DNA from 2 places in the Geodermatophilus bullaregiensis genome. Region 2 is predicted to be linked to the other one. Evidence: riboswitches for the same ligand, from Rfam matches in the RefSeq annotation. Region 2 holds a riboswitch; the other holds the start of a gene.

Region 1 (8,114 bases), 1.6 Mb from region 2:
CGCGCGCAGGAACGTCGACGGCGTGGGGATGGCGGTGGCGAGGTTGGCGACCGCGTCGTGCCCCGCGACCGCCTCCGTCAGTGCCGCCCGGTCGAACAGGGACACCTCGCTCGGGACGGCGCCCAGCGCGGCCAGGCCCCTCGCCTTCTCCGGCGTCCGCGCCAGCGCGGTGACCTCGTGCCCGGCGGCGAGCAGCGCCGGGACGACGTGCCCCCCGATGGCCCCGGTGGCACCCGTGACGAACACCCGCACGTCGACTCCTCCCGCTGGTGGGGCGTGACCCTAGCCACCGGCGTCGGGGAGGATCCCGCCGTATCGCGTACCGGGCCCGCCTCCCTGGCCGTCACCGCGCACGGGCCGCGGGACGCCCCGACCGTGGTCCTGCTGCACGGGTCGGGGACCAGCGGCTGGATGTGGGAGCGGCTCGTCCCGTTCCTGGACGGCGACCTGCACCTCCTCGTGGTCGACCTGCCCGGGCACGGCGGCAGCAACGCGGTCCCGTGGGTGTCGCTCGACGACACCGCGGCGGCCGTCGCCGAGGTGGTCCGCACCCGCGCCCACGGCGGGAGGGCGCACGTCGCGGGCCTGTCGCTGGGCGGCTACGTCGCCACGGCGCTGGCCGCCCGCCGAGCCGGGCTGCTGACCGGCGCCCTGGTGAGCGGCGTCAGCGTCCCGCCGTTCCCGCACCCGCGGCGGATGCGGCTCGCGGGACGTCTCGTGGCGCCGTTCGTGACGACGGGTCCGGTGCTGCGGGCCGACGCCCGCGCGCTGCGGGTGCCGGCCGAGGACCTCGACGGCCACGTCCGCGCGGCGCGCACGCAGGCGCCCGGCGAGTTCCTGCGGGTGGGGTCCGAGCTGGCCGGTCACGGCGTCCCGGACGGCGCCGCCACCTCCGACGCCCGCGTGCTCGCGGTCGCCGGGGAGCGGGAGCACGCCCTCGTCCGGTCGTCGCTCCCCGTGCTCGCCGGGGCCTTCCCGCACGGCCGGGCGCGGGTGGTCCCCGGCGTCGGGCACGCCTGGAACGGCGAGGCGCCGGGACTGTTCGCCGACGCCCTCCGCGCCCACACGGCCGGCCGGCCGCTGCCGCCCGCGCTCGTCGAGCCGTAGGGACGGGAGCCGCCCGGCGGGCGCGCTCAGGCGGGGAGCAGTCCCGGGTCCGGCGCGCGGACGGTCCGGAGGACGGCGGGCGGCACCGGCAGCAGGGACTCCGGCGGGCCGGGGCGGCCGAGGAACCAGCCCTGGCCCAGGTCGACGCCCAGGCCGCGCAGCGCCGCGGCCTCCTCGGCGGTCTCGATGCCCTCGGCGACCACGGTGACGCCGCAGCCGTGACCGAAGGTCACCAGCGACTCGACCAGCTTGCTCAGCACCGGGTCGGTGTGCAGGCCGCTGACGATGCTGCGGTCCATCTTGATGACGTCGGGGTCGGTCACCACGATGTGCCGCAGCGAGGAGAAGCCGGCGCCGACGTCGTCGATGGCCAGCCGCATCCCGGCGGCACGGAAGGGCAGCAGGGCACTGCTCAGCGCGTCGTAGTCCTCGACCGGGTCGTGCTCGGAGAGCTCGAGGAGCACCCGCGGCAGCGGCAGGGTGTGCAGCAGCGCGGAGAACTCCGGCGTCAGCAGGGTCTGCGGCGAGACGTTCATGGCCACGTAGCCCTCGACCGTGGCCAGGTGCTCGGCGGCCCGGCGCAGGGCCAGCAGCTCGACCTCGTGCCCGCGGCCGATGCTGTGCGCCTCCTCGAAGACGACGTCGGGGCCCTTGCCCCAGTCGGCCGGGAAGCGGCTGAGCGCCTCGGCGCCGACGCGGTCCCCGGTGGCCAGGTCGACGATCGGCTGCAGGACGACGGTCGGGCCGCCGGAGGCGACCAGCGGGTCGAGCCGGCCGTCGATCGCGTCGCGGCGCTGCTGGGCGCGCAGCTGGGGCTCGATGATCACCGAGGCGGCCGACGCCAGGACCTTCATCAGGGCCTCGTCGCGCTCGTTGAGCTCCTTGTCGGAGGTGAAGCCGAAGGCGCAGAAGGTGCCGTAGAGGCTGCCGTCCGACAGCGTGACCGGCGTCGAGACGTAGCTGCGGATCCGCGGGATGCGCGCCGAGGGCAGCGACATCGCCAGCGGGTGCGCCTTCACGTCGCTGATGACGGCGGGCAGCTCCCCGTCGAGGATCTTCTGGCAGAACGACGTCTCCTGGGCGACCTTCGCGCCCTCCTGGACGAGCACCGGCACGCGGGTGTCGACGACCTCCAGGTGCTGGGTGGTGCCGTCCATGCGCGTCAGGAACGCCACGGGCATGTGCAGTGACTTCCGCGCCGTGTGCAGCAGGTCGGCGACCTGCTGCTCGGCGTCGGTGCGCTTCCTGGCCATCGGTGTGCTCCCGTCGGAGGTGTGCCACCTCTCTCGACACCGGAGCCGCACGACTGGACCGGTCGCCACCCGGTCCCACCCGGACGGGTGGGACGTCCTGGGGTCACCCCCCGGGGTGAAGACGCCGGGGGCCGCTCCCGCTGCTGAGAGGGGCCCGCGGCGGTCAGGGGATCAGTACCAGTTGTTGGCCTGGAAGTGGTTCCAGGCCGCGCAGGGGCTGCCGTACCGGTTCTCGATGTAGATCAGGCCCGCGTCGACCTGCCGGTACGGGTCCGAGGTCTTGGCGATGCCGGTGGAGGCCCAGGTGGAGTCGAGGAACTGGGCGATGCCGTACGCGGTGCTGGTGGGGTTCTGCGCGTTCGGGTTCCACCCGCTCTCGGCCTCCCAGAGCTGCTCGAGGCAGCCGAACTGGGTGGCGTCGCCGCCGAGCTGGTCGAGTGCGTAGTCCTTGTACGCCTGCTCGCCGGTGGCGGCGGGTGCCGGCGCGGGTGCCGGCGCAGGAGCCGGTGCCGGTGCCGGTGCGGGCGCCGGGGCCGGTGCCGGTGCGGGAGCAGGCGCCGCCGCCTCGGGCGCGGGGGCGGGCGCGCCGCGCCCGTCCCGGCCGCCGTCCCAGGTCGAGGCGGACCCGCCGCCACCCCACCGGGGCTCGTCGGCCTGGGCGACCGACTGCCCGGCGAAGGTGAAGGCCAGGGCCATGGCCCCCGTGGCGGTCAGCAGGTGCAGGGCCCGGCGACGCGGCCGGGCGTCGCCGGCGGTGTGCTCGGCACGGGTGTCCTCGACGTGCGTGCGTGCGTGCATGGAGACGTCCTCACTGCAGGGGCGGTCGCCGTGGGACGGCGCCGCGACGGTCGGGATGTGCTGCGGCACGTGGCCGCGTCGGGCAGGGCTCGGCATCCGGGCGTGCGGCACCGGCCGGACACCGGGGTCCGGCTGAGGGCGCCGTGCGACGGCTGGCTGGCTCAGGTGGGCAGGCGGGAGCGCGACGGTCCCGGACCTGGACGCGCGGGGCTCGGCCCCGGGCGTGGCTGTACTCCGTTCTCCCCTGGCCGCCTACCGGGTGAGCTGACGGGTTCGGGCTGGGAGTGCCCTACCCGCTCCCGGCGGGACCGGGAGCGGGACTCACCCCGGTGGTACAGGTGGGTCCCCGGCTCGCACCGCGAGGTGCGACTCGGCGGCATCCGTCGGGGGCTCCCCGGGTGGGAGCCAGGTGACCGGCCGGACGCGGAAACGCTAAGGACGGGACCGGTCCGTGACAATCTCGTGACCTGAATCGGACCACCGCACGCCGCGACGAGCCGACGCCACGCCCAGGATCGCACCGGGAACGTCACCCTCCGCGATCGTCGGCACCCCGACGCGCGGCGACCGCCGGGTCCCTGGGGTCCCGGCGGTCGCCGTGTGGTGGAACGCGGATCAGCTCGGCCGCGGCGGCCCGCCCCGGAAGTCGGCAGCGGGGTGCTGGTCGGAGATGAGCCCGAGCACGTTGCCGAAGGGGTCGAGCACGGCCGCGCTGACCACCGGCCCGTGCGGCGTGACCGGGATGTACTCCTTGGCGCCCATCGACGCGAGCCTCTCGAGGACGGCGTCGAGGTCGGCGACGTCCCAGTGCCCGACCGCACCACCCGGTTCCAGCGCCGCGCCCGGCGGGGCCGTGGCGCGGGCGGCGATGGCCAGCCGGGTCCGCTCGTCGATGCTGAACGCGGCGTAGCCCAGCCGCCCGCCGGGACCGGGCCGGGTGAAGCTCGGCCCCGAGCCCAGGAGCTCGGTGTACCAGGCCGCGGCCGCGGCCACGTCCTCGGCCCAGTAGGTGATCGACGCGATCCTGCGCAGGCTCACGGTCTGCCCTCCCTCGTCGTCACCGTCAGTCCCCCGGCGCCCAGTCCGGGGCCGTCCAGCGGTGGAACACCCGGGCCACCGAGTCGCGCGGGCTCTGCCACGTCTCCGGGCGGTACGGGCTGACGTAGGGGGCGAGGGCGGCCATGACCTTGGCGAAGGCCGGCCGCATCGACTCGTGGTTCTGCCGCACGGCCGCCGCCTTGGCCCGGTCCTGCTCCAGGAGGTGCACGAAGACGTCCTCCATCGAGTACAGCCAGCGGCCGGTCACGCCCGTCTCCGTGGGCAGGTCGCCGGCGTCGGACTCGGCGAACACCCGGGCGATCTCGGCCTCGCTGCCCGGCTTCATCCGCTGGACGATGACGGTCATCTCCCGGTCGGGGGAGACCTCGCCCTCGGGCACCCAGGTGTAGAAGTGCTTCGCCACGGAGTGCGACGGGTTCTCCCAGTAGCTGGGGTAGGGCGTCACGTACGGGGCGATGGCCTCGGCGATGGCCTGGAACGCCGGCAGGCCGCGGCGCTGCCCGGAGACCTCCGGGTCCTCCTTGCGCTCGATGACGTGCAGGTACAGGCCCTCGTACGAGAGCAGGGCCCGTCCGACGACGCCGAGGTCCTGCGGCCGGGTGGTCCGGTCGTAGTACGCGAACACCGGCCCGACCTCGTCCTCGCTGCCGGGGGCCATCCGGCAGACGATGACGTTGCGGAACGGGCGCCACGTGGCCGAGGACCAGCTCGCGGGCGTCGAGACCGTGTTCGTGAACTCGACCGTGTCGTTGGCCCAGGGCGCCTCCGTGGGCGTCGTCGAGGCGTCGGCCGCGGGATCGGCCGACGGAGTGGCCGAGGGAGTGGCCGAGGGGGCAGGCGGGGTCATGGTGTGCCTCCTGTAGCGGGGGTGGGGGTGAAGCGCAGCGGCAGCTCGAGCAGCCCGCGGAAGGCGGAGGCCGCCGGGAGCCACTGCAGGTCCTCGACGGGGACGTCGAGGCGCAGGTCGGGGAGGCGGACGAGGATGCGCCGCAGCGCGGTCGTCGCCTCCAGCCGGGCCAGGGCGGTGCCCAGGCAGTAGTGGATGCCGTGACCGAAGGCCAGGTGCGAGGTGGGGCCCCGGCTCAGGTCGAGCTCGTCCGGGTCGGGGACCAGCGCCGGGTCGTGGTTGGCCGCGCTGAGCACGATGGTGACGATCGAGCCCTCGGGGATCCGGACCCCGCCGATCTCGAGGTCCTCGGTGGCGAAGCGGAAGCTCGACACCGGCACCGACCCGTCGAAGCGCAGCAGCTCCTCGACGGCGTCCGGGATCCGGGAGGGGTCGGCCAGCAGCTCGGCCAGCTCCTCGGGGTGGGTCAGCAGCGCGACGACGGCGTTGCCGAGGAAGTCCGACGTCGTCTGGTAGCCGGCGAACAGCAGCAGGAAGGCGCTGGAGACCAGCTCGGCCTCCGAGAGCCGGCCGTCCCCGTCGCGGGCGGCGATGAGGGCGCTGACCAGGTCCTCCCCGGGCTGCTGGCGCTTGGTCGCGACCAGGCCGGTGAAGTAGGCGTGCAGCCGCGACTGGGCCTGCCCGATCGCCGCCCGGTCCTCCTGGGGACTGCGCCCGCCGGTGCCGACGGTCCGGATGACCTGGGTGCCGGCCAGGATCTCCTCGTGGTCGGACTCGGGGATCCCGAGCAGGTCGCCGATCACCGCCAGCGGCAGCCGGAGGGCGAAGTCGTCCACGAAGTCGGTGGAGCCGCGCGGCGCCATCCGGTCCAGCAGGCCCTCGACGATCTGCTCCACGCGGGGCCGCATCGCCTCGATGCGCCGCGGGGTGAACGCCTGGGTGACCAGGCGGCGCAGGCGGCTGTGCTCCGGCGGGTCGGAGTTGAGCATGTTGGTGTTGATCTGCCGCGCCTTCTCGCCGAACACCGCCAGGTAGGTGTCACCGGCGCGGTACAGGTCCTTGGACAGCCGCGGGTCCGACAGCGCCTGCTTGGCGTCGTCGTAACGGGTGACCAGGAAGGAGTCGAAGCGCGGCGTCCGCACCTTCACCACCGGGCGCTCGGCACGCAGCCGGGCGTAGACCGGGTAGGGGTCGGCGCGGAACTCCGGGGTGTAGATCTCCGCGCCGGGGACGACGTCGTCCGCCGTGCCCGGGGCCGGTTGTGCGGTCCGTGTCATGGGTCCCCCTGGGGGTGCGGTGGTTCCGGAGCGCTGCCGCTGCGGCAGCGCGGGAGGTGGGCCCGGTGCGCGTCCGGGCCGGTGGTCACTGGGCGTCGAAGACCCCGGCGAGGTGGTCGAGGAGCGCGGTCTCGGTCACCGGGCGGGTGCGGAAGCCGACGTGGCCGTCGGGGCGGACGAGGTAGGCCGCCGTCCCGGAGCCGCCCACGCCGTAGGCGGCCGCGAACGCCCGGTCGGCGTCGCGGACCACCGGCAGGTCGACCAGCAGCGGCAGGCGGGCGCCGGGGTCGGCCACGAGGTAGGCGTCGACCTCGCCGCGGGTCTGCTGGCGCACGGTGGTGGCCAGCTTCTCCAGGGCGAGCACCTCCTCCTCCGAGGCGCCGGCGTCGGCGTGCAGCAGCAGCGTCGACCGGGGGCCGCGGGTCAGGTCGAACAGGCGCAGCGGGTGGGCGACGCCGAAGCGCCGCAGGCCGTGCACGTCCGGCGCCCGGTGCCCGGGCTCGGGCCCGCCCGGGAAGGCCTCCCCGCCCGGCGCCTCGCCGACCAGGGGACTGCCGGCGTAGTTCATGGTCATCTGCATCTCGAGCAGGAACTGCGCCTTCTCGTCCTCCATGTCCATCTCGTCGGTGAACGCGATGGACACGGCCCGGTCGACGATCATCTTGCCGGCGGGACGGCGCTCGGCCTCGTAGCTGTCCAGCAGGCCGGGCGCGGCCAGCCCGCGGACGGTGAGGGCGAGCTTCCAGCCGAGGTTCCAGGCGTCCTGGATCCCGGTGTTCATGCCCTGCCCGCCCGCGGGCGGGTGCAGGTGCGCGGCGTCCCCGGCGACGAAGACCCGCCCCTCGCGGTAGCGGTCGACGATGCCGTGCTTGATCCGGAAGATCGACGACCAGCGCAGGTTGCTCGCCGTCGTCCCGGGCGGGCCCAGGTCGTCGATCGCGGCCTGCATGTCAGCGAGCGTCGGGGGCTCGTACTCCTGCCAGAACCCGGGCGGGACGACGCCGGAGCCGACCGCGTCCTGCCACCGCTGGGGGGCCAGGGTCGCGATCCGGTAGCGGTTGCGGCCCTTGAGGGGCACGCAGACGAGCATCCCGGTGAAGTCGTCGTCGTTCTCGATCCGCACGAAGCGCACCAGGTGCCCGGCCGGCAGGTCCCAGTCGACGTCGACGTCCCCGAGCATGAACAGCTGGGGGAACATCGACAGCCCGCCCTCGAAGGACAGCCCCAGCCCGGACCGGACGGCGCTGTGCGCCCCGTCGCAGCCGACCAGGTACTGCGCCCGGGTGGTCTCCAGCTCGCCGGAGGCGTGCCGCAGCCGGGCGGTGACGCCCTCGTCGTCCTGGGTGAAGCCGGCCAGCTCGACGCCGCGCTCGACGACCACGCCGTGGGAGGCCAGCTTGGCGCCGAGGATCCGCTCGGTGTCGTACTGCGGCAGCCCGAGGTGGGCGTAGGGCAGCTCGTCGAGGCCGGCCCAGTCGACCTGGTGGGTCTGCTCGCCGTTGACGAACACCGTCTGGCCGTACAGCCAGATGCCGGCGTCCATCGCCTCCTTGACGATGCCCTGCTCCTCCCAGATCTCCATCGTCCGGCAGTGGATGCCGATCGCCTTGTCCGCCTGGGTGGACGCCTGGGGCCGCTTGTCGACGACGCGGACGGCGATGCCGCGGCGGGCCAGCTCGATCGCGTGGGTCAGGCCGGCCGGGCCGGCGCCGACCACGAGCACCTCGACCGCCCGTCCGGGGGCGCGGGAGACCTCCCCCGGGTCGGACGGTG
Region 2 (8,114 bases):
GTGAACCGGTTGTCCGACAGGATCTGCACGGTCGCCGCGGCCTGGGCGATGACCGCCGGGTGGTACCGGATCATCGGGCAGGTGACGCCGGTGGCCAGACCGATCCGCTCGGTCCGGGCGGCCATCGCGCCAAGCACCGACCAGGTGAAGGCGCTGTGCCCCTGGACGTCGAGCCACGGGTGGTAGTGGTCGCTCAGCTCGACGAAGTCGAAGCCGGCCTCCTCGGCGCGGACGGTCTGCCGTACGACCTCGTTCGGGGGGAAGGCCTCGGTGGCGAGCTTCAGTCCGACCTGCATGGTCGTGGTTCCTCACTGTCGGGTTCGCGCTGGTCCGCCGTCCCGCCTGCCCGGTGCCCGCGGAACGGAAACGGCACGCCGGAGCCCGGCCTGGGCCCGCCGTCCCCGGGTAGTCGCGAGTGCACCGGGCGACGCAGCGGCGTCGACCGCCCCGGCCCTGCGCCCGCGGCAGGCCCGATCCGCGACCGGAGGGGTGGACCATGGAGAGGATCAGCGATCGGCTGCTCAGCTGGGCGTCGATCCTCGAGCCGACCACGCGGGTGCAGGCCGAGCGCACCGCCTCGATGCCGTTCATCCACCCGCACGTGGCCCTCATGCCCGACGCGCACCTGGGCCTGGGCGCGACCGTCGGCTCGGTCATCCCGACCGACGGCGCGATCATCCCGGCGGCGGTGGGGGTCGACATCGGCTGCGGGATGACGGCCGTGCGCACCCAGTTCACCGGTGACGACGTCCGCGGCCGCAACCTGGCGACGCTGCACGAGCAGATCTCGCGGGCGATCCCGCTGTCGGCCGGCCGCAACAACAGGAAGGTGCGGGAGACGGCCACGCCGCGCGTCGAGGAGCTGCGGGGCCTGCCCGGGGCGGCCCAGGCCGACGGCGTCGTCCCCGACTGGCCGCTGCAGCTGGGCTCGCTCGGGTCGGGCAACCACTTCATCGAGGTCTCCCTCGACGAGGCCGACCGGGTGTGGCTGTTCCTGCACTCGGGCTCCCGCGGTGTGGGCAACAAGCTGGCGTCGAAGCACATCCGGGTGGCGCAGGAGCGCACGCGGGCGAGGGGCGTCGACGTCCCCGACCGCGACCTCGCCTACCTGGAGGAGGGCGAGCCGGAGTTCGACGCCTACGTCGAGGCGCTGCACTGGGCGCAGCGGTTCGCCGCGCTCAACCGCGAGGAGATGATGGACCGCCTCGCCGAGCAGGTGTCCCGGTTCCTGACCGAGGAGGTCCGGCGGGTGCAGGTGGTGCAGTGCCACCACAACTACACCGAGCGGGAGACCCACCACGGCACCGAGGTGTGGCTGTCCCGCAAGGGCGCGATCTCCGCGCGGACCGGCCAGTGGGGGCTGATCCCCGGGTCGATGGGCGCGGCGTCCTACGTCGTCGTCGGGAAGGGCAACGCCGAGGCGCTGATGTCGGCGCCGCACGGCGCCGGCCGCAACCACTCGCGGGGCGCCGCCCGGCGGATGTTCAGCCGCGCCGACCTCGACCGGCGCATGAGGGGCATCGCCTGGGGCCGCTCGGACGCCTTCCTCGACGAGCACCCCGATGCCTACAAACCCATAGGTCAAGTGATGTCAGACGCTTCTGATCTAGTCGAGGTGCGACACACCCTCAGGCAGATGGTCAACGTGAAAGGCGACTGACGTGGATCCATTCCTACTCTACTTCGCTGGCTTCTTCGACGGCGAGGGATCGGTTGGGGTCTACAGGAACGGGAAAGGCGGTCGGACGCTACGGGTGCAGTTGACGCAGAACATCACGGCGAAGAGCACTCTGCTACTCAGAGAGTGCCAGGCGCGCTGGGGCGGCTCCCTGTCTGAGATGAACAGGAGCTACAGGCGCACGGCCTGGAACTGGCAAGCAAGCTCTCTGTCTGGCGTGCGGGCACTGAGGGACATCCGCCCATGGCTGCGTCTCAAAGCAGACGAAGCAGACATCGCGTTGGAATGGTGGGCACAACGTCCGATCCCCCGACGCGGTGTCGATGGTCGATACCTCCCACTCACCGAGAACGAGCGCAACTCGGACGCTTCCGCAGAGGTGAGACTGAAGGCAGCAAAGGCAGGACTCCGGACAGAAGATGCCATGGTGCTCAACGTCGCTCCCTCGGTGAGTCAACTCCTGATCGTCGAGCCAGATGGATGAGCACATGAATCATCGAGCAGGTGGCGTCCACATCGGCCTGCGCGCCACAACGTTGACGCGGGTGCTCGTGCTCTGCGCCGACCGGCGGGGCAGAGCACGAGCGGCCGCAGAGTGGGTCAGAGCGCGGCGTACAGAGCCTCCTCGAACTCGCCGTAGACCCGCCACGCGCCGTCCTGCTCGATGAAGGGCAGGGAGTTGGTGTAGATCGAGGCGCAGACGCCGGTGGTGCGGTCGACGAAGAAGTGCGTGTTGAACAGCCCCGCCCAGGAACCGGTGCCGGCCCGGCGGCGGCCCGGCTGGTCCTCGGTGTTGAGGAGCAGCCCGTAGCCCCACGTGTGGCCGGGGCCGGCCCGGAGGCTGTCGGTGATCGGCGGGTCCGCGGTGAGGATCTCGGCGGGGAAGTCGAGGTCGCCGATCTGGTTGGTGAACGCCCGGTCGACCGTCTCCGCCGAGAGGATGCGCTCGCCGTCGAGCTCGCCTCCGCGGAGCAGGGCGCGCGCGAAGCGGGTGTAGTCGCGCGGTGTCGAGTAGAGGCCGTGCCCGCCGGCCCACCAGTCGGGCTCCTGGTTGAGGATCTCGTCGACCGCGGTCCACCCGCCGTCCTGGCCGCGGGTGTGGATGGCGACGCAGTGGGCCTTCCGCTCCTCGTCGAGCCGGAACATCGTGTCGGTCATCCCGAGCGGGCCGGTGATGCCGGTGGCGATCACCTCGTCGAGGGTCGTGCCGGCCACCGCCTCGACCACCCTGCCGAGCCAGTCGGTGTTGATGCCGTAGACGTACCGGGTGCCGGGGTGGGCGACCATCGGCGCCTCGAACGCGCGCGCCGACCCGGGGACGACGTTGGGGACCCCGGTCGCCGTCTCGTACCGCAGCAGCTCGGCGTTCCAGAACCAGTAGCCCAGTCCCGTGGTGTGGGTGACCAGCTGGTGGACGGTCGCCTTGCGGGCCGGCTCGACCAGCCGGGGCGTGTCGCCGTCGAAGCCCTCGAGGACCCGGACGTCGGCGAACTCGGGGCGGTACTGCTCGACCGGGGCGTCGAGGTCCAGCTCGCCGCGCTCCACCTGCTGCAGCGCGGCCGCCGTGCAGACCATCTTGGTCATCGACATGATCCGGAACTGGGTGCTCGTGGTGACCGGGTCGTCGGACTCCCCCGCGACGCGCACCCCCGCGCCGCCCTCGTAGAGGACGCCGTCGCGGTCGGCGGCGATGGCGGCGACGTGCGGCACCGCTCCCCGCTCCACCGCGTCGGCCAGTACGGCGTCGATCCGGCTGCCGTCGATGTCCCTGCTCATGGCGCCTCCTCGGTCGGTCCGCCGCGACTCTGCGGCGGGCCCGGCGTCAGGCTGGCGGGTGCCCTGGAGCAGCGCAAACGCGGCGGCGAGCACGGCGGCGCGCTCGTGCCCTGGTCGACGCCGGGAGCGGCGCGGCGAGCGGCTCCGGGTGCACGCTGCTGCGTCCCCGGTCCCGGCGCGACGCGACCCCCGTCCCGGCGGTCCGGGGCGGGGGTCGCGAGACAGGTGCGCGGTGCGGTCAGTAGCGACCGGCCGTGCCGCCGCCCCTCTTGTTCTTGGCCTGGTAGTCGCGGATGAACTTCTTGATCTTGGCCTGGTTCTGCGGCTTCTGCAGCTCCTGCACCACCTTGGCGGCGACGCCCGAAGCGACGAGCTTCCTCAACATCCCCATGGGGTTGCCTCCTCGTGTCGATTCCTGTCCTCGTGCCCCGTGAACGCGCGCCGCAACCGTGGCGATCCCGACGTCCTCCGTGCCGTGTCGGTGGTGGGCCGCTGACTGCGCGTTCGGACGCACCGCCGCGTCCTTTCTGGCCCGGCGCGGCGTGTCCGCGCCGGGCGGCCGGCTCCCGCGTGTCGAGGAGTTCGGGTGTCCGCGCTGGTCAGCGCGGCGTGTCGGATCCGGGGCGGGAGTCAAGTGCGCGGACCCGGATCGGGCGTGGCGGCCGACCGGAGCGGTTGAGCGCTCAGGGACCCCTACCTACCGTCGTCGCGGTCCGGCCAGGGCCCTTCGTCACTCCCCGTGTGACACCCGCCGGATGCGCCGAACCGGATGCCGGCACCCAGCCGGTCTCCCGGGCCGGGGACCCACCGCAGCACTGGGGTGGAGCGCGACTCGTCGCGCCGGGCGACTCCTCCGTCCGAACCCGTCAGCTAACCCGGTAGGCGATCGTGGAGAACAGGAGAACCGTCGTCGATGACGACTACCCGCACGTCCACCGCTCGTCGCTCGTTCCGCGGCATCGCCGTCGCGGCCATCGCCGGAGCCGGCATCGTCCTCTCACCCCTCCCGGCCTCGGCTGCCGTGGGTGGCGGCGGTGGTGGGGCCGTGACGGCCGCGCCGGTCGCCGCTCCCAACGGCGCGGCCCAGACGGCCGTCGACACCGCGCTCGCCCAGCGCGGTGACATGTACCTCTACGGCGCGACCGGTCCCGACCGGTTCGACTGCTCGGGGCTGACCAGCTTCGCCTACAAGGCGGCCGGCGTCTCGATCCCGCGCACCTCGAAGGCCCAGTCGACGTTCGGCACCCCGGTGGCGAAGGCCGACCTCCAGCCGGGTGACCTGGTGTTCTTCTACAGCCCGGTCTCGCACGTGGGCATGTACATCGGCAACGGCCAGATGGTCCACGCCTCGACCGCCGGCAAGCCGGTGGCCGTGGTCGCCCTGGACTCCATGCCGCAGTACCAGGGCGCCCGTCGCATCGTCTGACGCGATCCTCGGACGACGCCCCGGCCCTGGTGGGCCGGGGCGCCGTCGCGTCAGGACGGTCCGGTGGAGACTCCTCGGCCGTGACCTCCACCGGCCCGGCGTGGCCCCGCCCCGCCGGGCGGGGACCGGTCGTCGCGCTGGGCAAGCTGGTCGCCGACCAACTGCTCGAGCTGTCGGCTCCCCTGGTGGTCGGCGGCCAACAGCGGGTGGTCCGGACGACGACGGCTGGCGGCGCCCCGGCCACCGTGACGGCGAACCTGGCACGGCTGGGTGTCCCGTCCCGGCTGGCGGGCTGGGCCGGCGCGGACCCGCTCGCCGACGACCTGCTGGCCGGTCTCGCCGGGCGCGGCGTCGAGGTGGCGGTGGTGCGTCGCGGACGGGCGCCGGTGTCGACGGTGCTGGTGCACCCCGACGGCGAGCGCACGCTGCTGACCGACCGTGGGGAAGGCGGGCTGGAGCCTTCCGACGTCCGCGCCTCGTGGGTCGCCGATGCGGCCGTCGTCCACCTGGACGGCTACGACCTGCTGCGCTTCCCCGGCGCGCTGCGGGGCGCCGCGTCGGCGGCACACGGGCGCGGGGTGCCGATCAGCGTGGACGTCGCCGCCGCGACCCGCATCGCCGCGCACGGGGTCGGCGCCTACACCGACCTGCTCGCCGGGCTGCGGCCGGACCTGCTCTCCTGTAACGCCGCCGAGGCCACGGCCCTGGGCCTGGACGGTTCGTTGCCGGCCTGGGCACCCGGGCTGGTGCTGGTGCACGCCGGTGCCCGCCCGACCCGGGTGGTCTCGGCGGCGGGCGCGTGGGAGGTGCCGGTCGAGCCGCTGCCGGCGGGGCGGCTGCGTGACACGACCGGGTGCGGGGACGCGTTCGCGGCCGGGGTGCTGAGCGGCTGGCGCGCCGGGCAGTCCGTGCTGGACGCCGTCCGGTCCGGTTATGCCGCGGCCGCGGTGGTCGCCGGCGTGGTCGGCGGCCAGCCGCCGCCGTGACCTCTCTCGATGCGCGCTGACACATCGCACCTCATAGGCCGCTGACCTGCATTTTCAGGTTGAGCACCCCGGTCCGATCGGTTAGAATTCGTACATGTGTTCGGGTGATCCGGTGGGCGGTGACGTTCTCGACGACGTCGCCGCGCTGGTCGCCGAGCGCAACCGGGTCGATGCCCTGCTGGCGCGGCGGGTACGGGCCGCGGAACTGTCCCAGGCACCGGAGCGGGACGGGCTGACGAGCACGGCGTCCTGGTTGCGCGGGCACTGCCGGCTCTCGGCGGCCGCGGCCGGCCGGCTGGTGACCGCCGGGCGGGTTCTCGAGCACCTGCCCGCGCTGGCCGAGGCGCACGACACCGGGCTGGTCAGCGCCGAGCAGGTGGCCGTGGCCGGGCAGATCCTCACGCCCGAGCGGCTGGCCGCCGCCGCGGCCGCCGGGGTGGACCTGGCCGTCATCGACGCCGTCCTCACCCAGGTGGCCCTCGATCACCCGCACGCCGACTTCGTGCGCGTGGTGCGGCACTACCTGGCCGACCTCGACCCCGACGGACCCGAACCCGATCCCACCGAGGGCCGGTCGCTCACGCTGGCCAAGCACGCCGACGGATCGCTGTCCTTCCGTGGCCAGCTCGACGCCGCCGGTGGGGAGAAGTTCCAGGCGGCGGTCGAGTCCTTCGTGCAGGCCGACCGGCCCGCCGGCGACGACCGCACCCGCGCCCAGCGCCTCGGCGACGCCCTGGTGCAGCTGGCCGACAACGCGCTGGCCGCCGGGGACCTGCCCACCCTGCGCACGGTCAAGCCGCACGTCGCCGTGGTCATCGACGTCGAGGACCTGGCCGATCCGGCCACCGGACCCGGGGCCGGGCGGATGGGCTTCGGCGCGACCATCTCCGCCGCCCGCGCCCGACGGCTGGCCTGCGACGCCACCGTCTCCCGCGTCGTCATGGGCCCCGACGGCGCACCGCTGGACCTGGGCCGCGAGCAGCGCCTGGCCGACCGGTACCTGCGCCGCGCGGTCGAACTGCGCGACGGCGGCTGCGTGTTCACCGGCTGCGATGCACCCACCTGGTGGGCCGAGGTGCACCACCTCGTCCACTGGATCGACGGCGGCGAGACGAACCTGGAGAACTCGGCACTGCTGTGCGAGCGCCACCACACCAAGGTCCACCACGGCTTCCGCGTCGAACGACAACCCGACGGGCGATGGCGCACCTGGCGACCCGACGGCACCCCGATCACCGTCCCCGAACCCCTGCTCCCCCGCGCCGCCTGACGCCCCTGCGCGCGTCCGATCCTCCGGGTGCGAGCATCCGCAGGCAGCTCGAGATGGGGGATGCATGGCGCTCTGGATGGTCCGCAGTGGCCGGCACGGCGAGGGTGACGAGCTCGCCCTGAGCCGTCACGTGGTGGGGATCGGCTGGCCGCGGGCCGGGGACCTCTCCGACGTGACGACGACCGACGAGCTGCGGGAGCGGCTCATCGAGACCCACCCGGACGCCAAGCCCTCGACGATCTCCAACTGGGTCGGCCAGGTCGACGCCTTCCAGAGGCGCATGGCCGACGGCGATCTGGTCGCGCTGCCGTTGAAGACCGAGCCCGTCGTCGCCTTCGGCCGTGTCACAGGGCCCTACGGCTACGTGCCGGACGCCCCCGAGTCGATGCGGCACCAGCGACCGGTCACGTGGCTCCGTGAGGTACCACGGGACGCGATCGACCAGGACATCCTCTACTCCCTCGGCGCCTTCCTCACCGTCTGCCGCATCCAGCGCAACGACGCGGAGGCGCGGATCCGGCAGCTCCTCGCTCGCCCGGACGGCTCACCGCCGCCCGTTTCAACCCCACCGACCGAGGAGCTCCCAGCTGTCGACACCGACCGCCAGCCGGACAGGGACCTCGACCGCGTGCTCAACCGGGAACTGCCGCGCTACGCCGAGGCTCTGGAGCGACTCGGCCAGTGACCCACCTCGACCTGGACGAACGGCTGCCGCTCGCCGCCACCGTCGCGTTCCACGGCCTGGACCGGATCTCACTGCCCCTGTCGGACGACGAGGCACACGAGCTCGTCATCGCCCAAGGGCCCGACCGGTGCCGTTCAGTGCACGATGCCGAGGAAGTGTCCGGCGCAGCGGCTGCACAGGCCGGTGCTGTCGTGCACGTGCTCGCGGGCGTTGACCTCGCGGCACACCGGGCACCAGCGGAAGGTCCGCCGACGGCGGCGGGCGACCTCCTCGGCGGCCTCTGCCAGCACCTC

What was found. A riboswitch is a leader RNA that binds a small molecule or an ion and turns the genes downstream of it on or off. The one in region 2 is predicted to bind cyclic di-AMP.
Region 1: linked by a shared signal. The riboswitch ahead of JOD57_RS12930 (aggregation-promoting factor C-terminal-like domain-containing protein) and the one ahead of JOD57_RS20935 (C40 family peptidase) in region 2 are both predicted to bind cyclic di-AMP.

Annotation. Positions count from the first base shown of each region.
Region 1 is NZ_JAFBCJ010000001.1:2,733,668-2,741,781, forward strand. Features, by position in the region: gene JOD57_RS12915 (NAD-dependent epimerase/dehydratase family protein) at 1-252, opposite strand, end outside; gene JOD57_RS12920 (alpha/beta fold hydrolase) at 376-1,107, shown strand; gene JOD57_RS12925 (EAL domain-containing protein) at 1,134-2,360, opposite strand; gene JOD57_RS12930 (aggregation-promoting factor C-terminal-like domain-containing protein) at 2,532-3,158, opposite strand; cyclic di-AMP (ydaO/yuaA leader) riboswitch at 3,393-3,544, opposite strand; gene JOD57_RS12935 (VOC family protein) at 3,774-4,196, opposite strand; gene JOD57_RS12940 (TcmI family type II polyketide cyclase) at 4,222-5,064, opposite strand; gene JOD57_RS12945 (cytochrome P450 family protein) at 5,061-6,341, opposite strand; gene JOD57_RS26300 (FAD-dependent monooxygenase) at 6,427-8,114, opposite strand, start outside.
Region 2 is NZ_JAFBCJ010000001.1:4,357,332-4,365,445, reverse strand. Features, by position in the region: gene JOD57_RS20955 (TIGR03557 family F420-dependent LLM class oxidoreductase) at 1-296, opposite strand, end outside; gene JOD57_RS20950 (RtcB family protein) at 497-1,660, shown strand; gene JOD57_RS20945 (serine hydrolase domain-containing protein) at 2,279-3,454, opposite strand; gene JOD57_RS20940 (hypothetical protein) at 3,693-3,845, opposite strand; cyclic di-AMP (ydaO/yuaA leader) riboswitch at 4,221-4,355, shown strand; gene JOD57_RS20935 (C40 family peptidase) at 4,368-4,880, shown strand; gene JOD57_RS20930 (carbohydrate kinase family protein) at 4,961-5,866, shown strand; gene JOD57_RS20925 (HNH endonuclease signature motif containing protein) at 5,979-7,136, shown strand; gene JOD57_RS20920 (restriction endonuclease) at 7,201-7,821, shown strand; gene JOD57_RS20915 (hypothetical protein) at 7,956-8,114, opposite strand, start outside.